Regions from separate parts of the Kocuria sp. CPCC 205258 genome, predicted to be linked through region 2. Evidence: riboswitches for the same ligand, from Rfam matches in the RefSeq annotation. Region 2 holds a riboswitch; the other holds the start of a gene.
What was found. A riboswitch is a leader RNA that binds a small molecule or an ion and turns the genes downstream of it on or off. The one in region 2 is predicted to bind S-adenosylmethionine.
Positions count from the first base shown of each region.

Region 1: linked by a shared signal. The riboswitch ahead of RF644_RS14500 (bifunctional o-acetylhomoserine/o-acetylserine sulfhydrylase) and the one ahead of RF644_RS01805 (methylenetetrahydrofolate reductase) in region 2 are both predicted to bind S-adenosylmethionine.

Region 1 is NZ_JAVKPS010000009.1:8,662-14,002, forward strand. Features, by position in the region: gene RF644_RS14495 (homoserine O-acetyltransferase) at 1-768, opposite strand, end outside; gene RF644_RS14500 (bifunctional o-acetylhomoserine/o-acetylserine sulfhydrylase) at 780-2,180, opposite strand; SAM riboswitch class IV at 2,257-2,372, opposite strand; gene RF644_RS14505 (VOC family protein) at 2,515-3,153, shown strand; gene RF644_RS14510 (CPBP family intramembrane glutamic endopeptidase) at 3,177-3,956, opposite strand; gene RF644_RS14515 (S9 family peptidase) at 4,069-5,341, shown strand, end outside.
Region 2 is NZ_JAVKPS010000001.1:385,449-390,789, forward strand. Features, by position in the region: gene RF644_RS01785 (amino acid permease) at 1-1,238, shown strand, start outside; gene RF644_RS01790 (VOC family protein) at 1,321-1,737, opposite strand; gene RF644_RS01795 (SRPBCC family protein) at 1,740-2,237, opposite strand; gene RF644_RS01800 (helix-turn-helix transcriptional regulator) at 2,241-2,594, opposite strand; SAM riboswitch class I at 2,860-2,966, shown strand; gene RF644_RS01805 (methylenetetrahydrofolate reductase) at 3,037-3,963, shown strand; gene metE (5-methyltetrahydropteroyltriglutamate--homocysteine S-methyltransferase) at 4,036-5,341, shown strand, end outside.

The sequences.
Region 1 (5,341 bases), on a different contig from region 2:
GAACCGGTGGTGCAGCTCGTCGGCCGAGCGGTAGGTGATGTGGGCGATCCGCCGGGCCAGGCCCAGGCCCGTGACGGGCGGCGGGCCGTCGTAGTAGTCCCCGCCGCGGAAGTGCGGGTCCTGGCGGATCGCGAGGTTCTGCGCCTGGCCCCACGCGAGCTGCTCGGCGCTGGACTGGGCGCACGCGGCGACCACCGCGCACGCCCGGACGCGGTCCGGGTGGGTCACGGCCCACTCCAGGGCGCGGGCCCCGCCCATGGAGCCGCCGATGACCAGGCGCCAGGCGTCGATGCCGAGGGCGTCGGCCAGCGCCGCCTCGGCGTGCACGGAGTCCCGGACGGTGATGAGCGGGAAGCGGGAGCCCCAGGGGCGGCCCTCGGGGTCCACGCTCGGCGGCGCGGGGGTCGCCGGGCCCGTGGACCCGTAGCAGCCGCCCACGATGTTGGTGCAGACCACGAACCACCGGTCCGTGTCGATGGCGGCGCCGGGGCCGATCAGGCCCTCCCACCAGCCGCCGCTCTCGGCGGCGCGCCGCTCGGCCTCGGGGGCGCCGGGGCGGGCCCGGCCGGCCGCCACGTGGGTGTCCCCGGTGAGGGCGTGCTCGACGAGCACCGCGTTGGAGGCGTCCGGGGCGAGCGTGCCCCACGTCTCGTAGGCGATCCGGACGTCGGGCAGCCGGAAGCCCGACTCGAGCTCCAGCTCGCCGATCCCGGCGACCCGCGGCACGCCGTCCTCGCGGACGGCGGTCCCGGCGCCGGAGCCCCTCACGACCGTCACGGTCACTCCTGTCCTCCCTGCGCGGCCGCGGCCGCGGCGAAGCCCTGCTCCAGGTCCGCCAGGATGTCGTCGATGTGCTCCAGGCCCACGGACAGGCGCACGAAGCCGGGCTCCACGCCGGCGGCCAGCTGCTCCTCGGGCAGGAGCTGGCTGTGCGTGGTGGACGCGGGGTGGATCACGAGGGAGCGGACGTCGCCGATGTTGGCGACGTTCGAGTGCAGGGTCAGGGCGTCCACGAAGGCGGCCCCGGCCTCCCGGCCGCCGTCGAGGACGAAGCCCAGGATCGACCCGGCGCCCCGGGGCGCGTACTTCTGCGCCCGCTCGTGCCACGGGGAGGACTCCAGCCCGGCCCAGGTCACCGAGCGCACGTCCTCGCGGGCCTCGAGCCAGCGGGCCACCGTCCCGGCGTTGGCCACGTGCCGCTCCATCCGCAGGGACAGCGTCTCGATGCCCTGCTCGATGAGGAACGCGTTGAACGGGGAGATCGCCGAGCCGAGGTCGCGCAGCAGCTGCACCCTGGCCTTGAGGATGTAGGACAGGTTGACGCCGAAGGGCCCCTCAGCGCCCAGGGCCTCGGCGTAGACGAGGCCGCCGTAGGACTCGTCCGGCTGGTTGAAGCCGGGGAAGCGGTCCGGGTAGCGGCCGTAGTCGAAGGCCCCGGAGTCCACGATCACTCCGCCGATGGCCGTGCCGTGCCCGCCGAGGAACTTGGTGGCCGAGTGCACCACGACGTCCGCGCCCCAGCGCAGGGGCTGGACGAGGTAGGGGGTCGCCACGGTGTTGTCCACGATGAGCGGGACCTCGTGGTCGTGGGCGATCCCGGAGACCGTCTCAATGTCGAGGACGTCGTTGCGCGGGTTCGGGATCGTCTCGGCGAAGAAGGCCTTGGTGTTGGGCCGGACCGCCCGCCGCCACGCCTCGGGATCGTCGGGGTCGGAGACGAAGGTGGTCTCGATGCCGAGCTTGGGCAGCGTGAACTTGAAGAGGTTGTAGGTCCCGCCGTACAGGCTGGGGCTGGCCACGAGGTGGTCGCCCGCGCCGGCGACGTTGAGCACGGCGAACGTCGTCGCCGACTGCCCCGCGCTGAGCATGAGGGCGCCCACGCCGCCCTCCAGGGCGGCGATCCGGTTCTCCACGACCTCCGTGGTCGGGTTGCCGATCCGCGTGTAGATCGGGCCGAGCTCGGCGAGCGCGAAGCGGTCGGCGGCGGCCTGGGCGTCGGGGAAGACGAAGGACGTGGTCTGGTGGATCGGCAGGGCGCGCGAGCCGGTGACCGGGTCGGGGCTCTGTCCCGCGTGGATCTGCCGGGTCTCGAAGGCCCAGCCCCCGGGGTTCTCGGGGGTGGGGCGCTCGGCCGCGTCGGTGCGGGCGGCGGAGGCGTCGGTGCTGGGGAGATCGGACATGCCGTGGGACTCCTTGTGGATCTCAGGGGTCCCGTCCCGGCCGAGGCGGTGCGGCCGGGAACGGCCGGGCGCCGGGGACCCGCGCTTGCTCGCTCGCCGGTCGCGAGGAGCCTGGTCTTCACCCAGGGCACCCCACCGCGGTGGAGGGTTGCCGGCCAGCTAGCTGGGGCTTGGACGCTGGCGCTCATGACCTGGACAGCATTCTCCGGATCAGGCCCGCACGGCGTCAAGCCGGGGCTCGGCGTGACGCCCCCGCAGGGGTGTCGCCCGCACGGCGCCTGGCGCGTCGCGGACCGATTTGGAGACGAAACTCACAGGGTGCCACGATGTGCCCATGAGAGTCGACCACGTGTCCTACGCCTGCCGCCCGGAGGGCCTGGAGGCCACCACCGAGCGCATCGCCGACCAGCTCGGGATCGAACCGGTCAAGGGCGGGGTGCACCCCCGTTTCGGCACCCGCAACATGATCCTGCCGCTCACGAACCACCAGTACGTGGAGGTCGTCGAGGTCCTCCAGCACCCGGCGGCGGAGAAGGCGCCCTTCGGCCAGGCCGTGCGCGCGCGGTCCGCCGCCGGCGGCGGCTGGCTGGGCTGGGTCGTGGAGGTCGAGGACCTCGCCCCCTTCGAGCAGCGCCTGGGGCGCCGCTCCGTGCCCGGCCACCGGGTGTTCCCGGACGGCCGGTGCCTGGAGTGGCACCAGATCGGCGTCAAGGGCCTGATCGCCGATCCGCAGCTGCCGTTCATGATCCACTTCGACTCCGCCCCGGAGATGCACCCGTCCCAGGCGCGGATCACGGACGTCGGGCTCGCAGGGATGACCATCGCCGGTGCCCCGGAGCGGGTCGCCGAGTGGCTGGGCGCTCCCGTCGAGACCGCCCTCGAGGACCTCGAGGTCGACTGGCGCTATCCGGACGGCACCCCCGGGGTGCTCTCCGTCACGTTCAGCACCCCGGACGGCGCCGTCACCATCTGAGGCCGGGCACCGCGGGGCGGGGCTCAGCCCAGCAGCCGGGCGGCCCCGAGGAAGCCGACGGCGTCCAGCAGGAAGTGCGCGACGACGAGGGGCATCACCCGGCCGGTGCGCCGGTAGAGCTCCGCGAAGACGAGGCCCATCACCACGTTGCCGAGGAAGGGCCCGATCCCCTGGTAGAGGTGGTAGCTGCCGCGGAACAGGGCCGTGACCACCAGCACCACGGGCCAGCTCCACCCGATGCGGGTCAGCCGGTCGGTCAGGAACGCGACCACCACGACCTCCTCGACCAGGGCGTGGCGCACGGCCGAGAGCAGCAGCACGGGCACCGTCCACCAGTGCGCGGCGAGCCCGGACGTGGTCACCTCCGCGGTGACACCCAGGGCCCGGCCGGCGCCGTAGAGCGCCAGCGTGCCCAGGCCCATGAGCAGGAAGAGCACGGTGCCGAGGCCCAGGTCCGGGAGGGGCATCCGGGCGTCGAGGCCGATCCGCCGGCGGACCGTGCCCAGCGCGCCGGCGGAGCCGGCGAGCAGGTAGAGCGCGAGCAGCACCGGCACCAGGTCCAGGGCGATCCCGGTGAGCTGGCGCAGCAGGTCGATGAGGGGCTGCGGGCTCAGCGGCGGGTTCATCGTGGCCTGCGCCTCGGACAGCGGTCCGCGCGCCAGGTGCTCGGCGAGGGACAGCACCGCCCAGAGGGCCGAGGCGCCCAGGGACACCCCGAGCACCAGGAGCACCTGCAGCCACAGATCGGCGCGGGTGGAGCCGAAGGCGGGCGGTCGCGGGGCGAGGTGGGCAGGGGTGCTCATGCGGCCATTCTGGCACCGGCCCGCCGGCCGCCCCGCGCACCCCGCGCCGGGCGCCCCCGGGCCCGACCGGACCGCCCTCCCCACCCGGGACGTCTTCCCTAGGATGGGGACCATGACTGTCCTTCCCCCGCAGATCCGCCAGCAGCCCGTCGAGCGCGCCTTCCACGGCCACGTGTTCTCCGACCCGTACGAGTGGATGCGGGACAAGGACTCCCCCGAGGTGCTGGCCCACCTCACCGCGGAGAACGAGTACGCGGAGTCCGCCACCGCCCACCTCACGGGCCTGCGGGAGGCGATCTTCGGGGAGATCAAGGACCGCACCCAGGAGACCGACCTGTCCGTGCCCAGCCGGCGCGGCGCCTGGTGGTACTTCGCCCGCACCGTGGAGGGCGGCGCGCACCAGGTGTTCTGCCGGGTCCCGGCCGTGACCACCGGCGACGTGCTGGCGGACTGGACCCCGCCTGTCGTCGAGCCCGGCACCCCCATGGCCGGGGAGCAGGTGCTCCTCGACGCCAACGCGGAGGCCGCGAAGCACGAGTTCTACTCCCTGGGCAGCTTCGACGTCTCCGAGGACGGGGAGCTGCTGGCTTGGGCCGAGGACGTCACCGGCGACGAGCGCTTCACCCTGCGGGTCCGGGACCTCACCACGGGGGCGCTGCTCGCCGACGAGATCCCCGGGACGTTCTACGGGTCCTTCCTCACCCCGGACGCGCGCGCCGTGTACTACACGGTGGTGGACGAGTCCTGGCGCCCCCACCAGCTGCGCCGGCACGAGCTGGGCACCCCGGTGGCCGAGGACGTCCTCGTCCACGAGGAGGCCGACCCCGGCCTGTGGCTCGGGGCGGGCCTGTCCGCGGACCGGCGCTGGATCGTGGTGGAGGCCATGTGCTCCGAGTTCTCGGAGCAGCTCATCCAGCCGGTCGCGGACCCGGCCGCGCCGCTGCGGGTGGTGCTGCCCCGCACCGACCGGGTGCTCTACGAGGCGGAGCCCCTGCTGCTGGACGGGCGGGAGCAGATCCTGCTGACCCACGACCACGAGGCCCCGAACTCCCGGATCTCCCTCATGGACCCGGCCGACCTCGGCCGCCCGGTCGCGGAGGTGGTCCTGCGCGACGTCGTGCCGGCCTCGGACACCGTCCGCGTCAACGGCTGCGCCGTGACGGCCACCCACCTGGTGGTCTCCGTCCGGGCGGACACCACGCTGCGGGTCCGGCTGCTCCCGCTCGCCGGCCTGGGCACGGCCGCCCAGGCCGCCCCCGTGGAACCGGCCTTCGCCGAGGAGCTCTACACCGCGAGCGTCTCCGCCGCGGAGCACGACGCCCCCGTGGTGCGCCTGTCCTACACGTCCTTCACGACGCCCCCGCGCGTCTACGACCTCTTCGTGG
Region 2 (5,341 bases):
CGGCGGTGCTGCTGTCCTTCCTGGTGGCGTGCGTGCTGCTCGTGCTCGTGATGCGGGCGCTGGGCGAGATGGCCGCCGCGGACCCGTCCCCCGGCGCGTTCTCGACCTACGCCGAGAAGGCCATGGGCCGCACCGTGGGACGCACTCTCGGCTGGCTGTGGTGGGCGCAGATCGTGGTGGTGGTCGCGGCGGAGGCCACGGCCGCGGCCCAGCTGCTCACGGAGCTGTGGCCGGTGGCCGAGCAGTGGGTGCTGGCGCTGCTGTTCATGGTGGTGTTCACGGCGGTCAACCTGGTGCGGGTGCGCACGCTCGGGGAGACCGAGTTCTGGTTCGCGCTGATGAAGGTGCTCGCGGTGCTGGCCTTCCTCGGGGTCGGGATCGCCGTGCTCCTGGGCCTGACCGAGGAGCCCTCCCCGGGGCTCGCGAACCTCACCGCCCACCGCGGCTTCCTGCCCCACGGCCTGACCGGGGTGGCCGCCGCGCTGCTCGTGGTGGTCTTCGCGTTCGGCGGCACGGAGCTCGTGACCATCGCCGCCGCGGAGACCGAGGACCCGCAGCGCAACGTGGCCCGCGCCGTGCGCACCATCCTGGTCCGGATCCTCGTCTTCTACGTGGGCGCCGTGACCGTCATGGTCCTGGTGCTGCCGTGGGACGACGAGCAGCTCTCGGTCAGCCCGTTCGTGGCCGTGCTGGAGACCGCCGGGGTGCCCGGCGCGGACGTGCTGATGGCCGTGGTGATCATCCTGGCGCTGCTCTCGGCCCTCAACGCGAACATCTACGGCGCGTCCCGGATGCTCTGGTCGCTGGCCCGCCGCGGCTCGGCGCCGCGGGCCTTCGCCGACGTCTCCGACCGCGGGGTCCCCCGGAGCGCGGTGGTCGTCTCCGTGCTCTTCGGCTTCGGCGCCGTGGTGCTCAACTACCTGTGGCCCGAGACCGTGCTGCTGTGGATGCTCAACACCGTGGGCGCGACCTGCCTGGTCGTCTGGGGGCTCGCGCTGGTCTCGCAGATCGTCCTGCGCCGCCGCGCGGACCGGGACGGCACCGAGCTGCCCCTGCGGATGTGGGCCTTCCCGTGGCTGTCGTACCTGGCGCTGGCGCTCCTCGCCGGGATCGTCCTGCTCGGCCTGCTCGACGACGCCGTGCGGGGTCAGCTCGTGCTCACGGCCGGGCTGGTGGCGCTCATCGCCCTGGCCTCGAAGGTGCTCGGCCGCCGGGCCGAGCACGCCCCGCAGGACTGATCCGGCGGAGCCGCGGCCCCGCCGGGGCCACGGGCACAGGACAGGCCACGGTGCGCGGCCGTCACCGGCGCCGGTGACGGTGTCAGAGGCGGTGCTCCGGCGGGATCAGCGGGCGCTCGGCGCGGACCCGCAGCTCCTGGACCGCCCACGAGTTGCCGTCGGGGTCGCTGAAGCCGAAGACGGTGCCGCCGTCCCGCTCGTCGAGCACCGTGATCCCGCTCGCCTCCACGCCCCGGGACAGCAGCTCCTCGCGGGCCGCCCGGGCGTCCGCGACCACCAGCTGGAGCCCGCGCAGGGATCCGGGGGCCATCTCCCGGTGGGCGGGGAGGTTGCCCACCACGATCGAGCAGCCGGACCCCGGCGGGGTCAGCTGGGCGATGTCCATCTGCTCGGTGGTGGTGTGGTGGTCGAGGTGGAAGCCGACCTGGTCCCGGTAGAACTCCACGGCCCGGTCGACGTCGCGCACCGGCACCAGCACCACCTCGAGCGTCCAGTCCACGGTCAGGCCCCGCCCTGCGCGGTCCGCCCGCCCAGCAGCTCCTCGAGCCGCTCGTAGCCCTCGGCCATGCCCTTCTCCATGCCGGATCCGACCATCCCGTCGCGGGCCTCCTGGGACGCGTGGACGGTGTGCCCGCGCAGCCGGCATCGGCCGTCGCCCAGGTCCTCGAAGTGCAGGTACTCCAGGTCCACGGCGTCGGGCCAGCCCTCGTACTCGAAGGTCTGGACCACGAGCTCGTTCTCGCGCACCGTGTGGAAGACGCCGCGGAAGGCGTACTCCTCGGTGCTCTCCTCGCCGCGCTGGACGAACCGGTAGGCGCCGCCGGGGCGGAACTCGAAGCCGTCGATCCGGGTCCGCAGCCCGCGCGGCCCGATCCACTGCCGGAACAGCTCGGGGTCGGCGTGGGCGCGGAAGACGTCGGCCACGGGGTGGTCGAACTCGCGCTCGAAGTCGATGAAGGGCAGGCCGTCGGGGACGGTCAGGTGCAGTGCGTGTCCCATGGTTCAGTCCTGGGTGTGCTCGCCGCGGTCCGCGGCTCGGGTGTCGAGCACGGCGTCGAGGCGGCGGAACTGCTCCTCCCGGACCAGCCGGTACCGGTCGATCCACGCGGTGAGCGCCTCGAGCCGTGCGGGGTCCAGGTGGACGGGCCGGCGCTGGGCGTCACGGGTGCGCGTGACGAGCTGCGCCTGCTCGAGGACCTGGATGTGCTTCGAGACCGCCTGGAGGGAGATCGCGAAGGGTTCCGCCAGTTCGGTGACCGTGGCCGGTCCGCGGCTGAGCCGGGCGACGATGCGGCGGCGGACCGGGTCGGCCAGGGCCAGGAAGGCCCTGTCGAGCTCGTCGTCGCCGGGGTCCACGGTGTTTGTCAACTGATTCCTTGATCAACCTGTTGGTTGTCAAAGATTAGGCCGCCCGCCCGGGCCCGGCAAGACCCGAGACCGGATCGTGACGGACCCGGACCTGCGCTCCTCATGGGCGTCGCCGCCGGTGCGTCGTCGCCGGTGCGTCGTCGCGCGTCCGTGTTGCGTCCTGTGACGCCGCGGTCGTCACAGTCGGCGCACCGGCGTCTTCTGGGCGCCCGCACTTGGCAGCGCGACGGGGCAGCCGCTGGAATGGGTCCTGCATCTATCCAGAGCGGCCGAGAGACCTGGCTCGTCGACGCCGCAGCAACCATCCGCATCCCCGCCACGGGGTGCGCGGAACGGTGCTCCCGCCAGGACCGATGGAGCTGTCGCAGCCTCCCGGGTCCACTCCGGGACGGCTGCTGCCCTCCCTCGGGGTGACCCTTGGAGGAAGAACGTGACACCACGCCCGACCGCCCGGCCGGCGCCGCCGTCCCTGTCCTACGAGCTCTATCCGCCGCGCAGCGCGGCGAGCGCCGACACGCTGCTGCGGACCATCGAGGAGCTCGAGCCCACCCGTCCCGACCACGTCTCGGTGACGTACAGCGGGGACGAGCAGCGCCGGGACAGCTCGCTCGCCCTGCTCGACCACCTCCTGGCGCGCACGAGCCTGCGGCCCCTGGCCCACCTGACGTGCGTCGGCAGCACCCGGGCCGAGCTGGAGCAGACCGTGGCCGCGCTGGTCCGCCGCGGCGTCCGGGGCGTCCTCGCCCTGCGCGGCGACCTCGACCCCGGTGCCGAGCCGGGTGAGCTCCGGCACGCCGGCGATCTCGTGGAGCTCGTGCGCGAGGTCGAGCAGCGCCACACCGCGTCCCTGGCGGCCGGCCGGCTCGCCGTGGGCGTGGCCGCCTACCCGACCCGGCACCCCGAGTCGCCCTCGTTCCGGCACGACGTCGAGGTGCTGCTGGCCAAGCAGCGCTCCGGGGCGGACTTCGCGATCACGCAGGTCTACTTCCGCCCGCAGCGCTACGAGCGCCTGGTCGCGGCGGCGCGGGCGGCCGGGGTGACGATCCCGATCGTCCCGGGGATCATGCCGGTCACCGACCCGCGGCGGCTCCGGACGCTGTGCCGGCTGGCCGGCCTGGCGCCCCACCCGGGCCTGGCCGCCGCGCTGGAGGACGCACCCGGTCCTGCCGAGCGGCACCGCGCCGGCGTGGCCTTCGCGGCACGGCTGGCCCGCGCCGCCCTGGACGCCGGCGCCCCCGGGCTGCACCTCTACACCTTCAACGAGCACCGGGCCGCGCTCGACCTGCTGGAGCACGTGGACCTCCCGCGCGTCCCGCACGTGCCCGTCGCCCTCGACGACCTCCTGCTCCCCGCCTGAGCACGCACCCACCCACCGTTCCGCACGACACCTCGACACCTCGACACCTCGACACCTCTTCAGGAGATCACCATGACCACTGTCCCGTTCCCCGCCGCCACCATCACCGGCTACCCCCGGATCGGCCGCCGCCGCGAGCTGAAGAAGGCCCTGGAGGCCTACTGGGCCGGCCGCTCGACCCGTGACGAGCTCGAGTCGGCGGCCGCCGACCTGCAGCTGGCGACCCACCGCCGGCTCGTGGAGCTGGGCCTCGGCGCCCGGGACTCGTCCCTGCCCGCGGCGTTCCCCCTCTACGACCAGGTCCTGGACACCACCGTGGCCCTCGGGGCGGTGCCGGCCCGCTTCGCCGACCTCGCCGACGCCGAGGGCCGGCTCGGCCTCGACGCGAGCTTCGTGCTGGCCCGCGGCGACGCCGGGCGCGCTCCGCTCGAGCTGACCAAGTGGTTCGACACCAACTACCACTACCTGGTGCCCGAGATCGGCCCGGAGACCCCGTTCCGCGCCACCGCCGACCGGCTCGTGGCCGACGTCCGCCGCGCGGCCGCGCACGGCTTCACCGTCCGCCCGGTCCTCGTGGGCCCGGTGTCCTTCCTGCTCCTCGCCAAGGCCGACGACGGCGCCCCCGCGGGCTTCGACCCGCTGCAGCGGCTCCCCGAGCTGCTGCCCGTGTACGCGCGGCTGCTCCAGGAGCTCGCCGCCGCCGGCGCGGACTGGGTGCAGCTGGAGGAGCCGGCCCTCGTGGCGGACCAGGACGTCCCCGCCGAGCAGCTCGCCGCGTCCGTGTGGGACGCCTACACGGGCCTGACCGCCGTGACCGGGCGCCCGCAGCTGTTCGTCACCACGCCCTACGGCTCCCCCGGGCCGCTGCTGCACCCGCTGGCCTGCTCCGGGGTGGAGGCCCTGCACCTGGACCTCGTCAAGGGCGCCGCCCCCACCGCCGAGGAGCTGGAGCTCTTCCGGGGCGAGGACTCCGCCGTGCTCGTGGCCGGCGCCGTGGACGGGCACAACGTGTGGCGGGCCGACCTGGCCGGCCGGCTCGACCAGCTCGCGGAGCTGGCCCGCGGGGGCGCCCAGGTGTCCGTGGCCTGCTCCACGTCCCTGTTCCACGTCCCGCACGACGTGGCCGAGGAGACCCGGCTGGACCCGCAGCTGCGGAGCTGGCTCGCCTTCGCCGACCAGAAGGTCGGCGAAATCGTCACCCTGGCCCGCGGTCTCGCCGCCGGGACGGAGTCGGTCGCGCCGGAGCTGGCCGAGGCGGCCGAGGCCCGCCGCACCCGGCAGGACGCCGCGGGGGTCCGGGACGCGGCCGTGCGCGAGCGCGCCGGGTCGCTGACCGCCGCGGACATCGGACGGTCGGCCGCGGAGGTCCGCCGGAGCG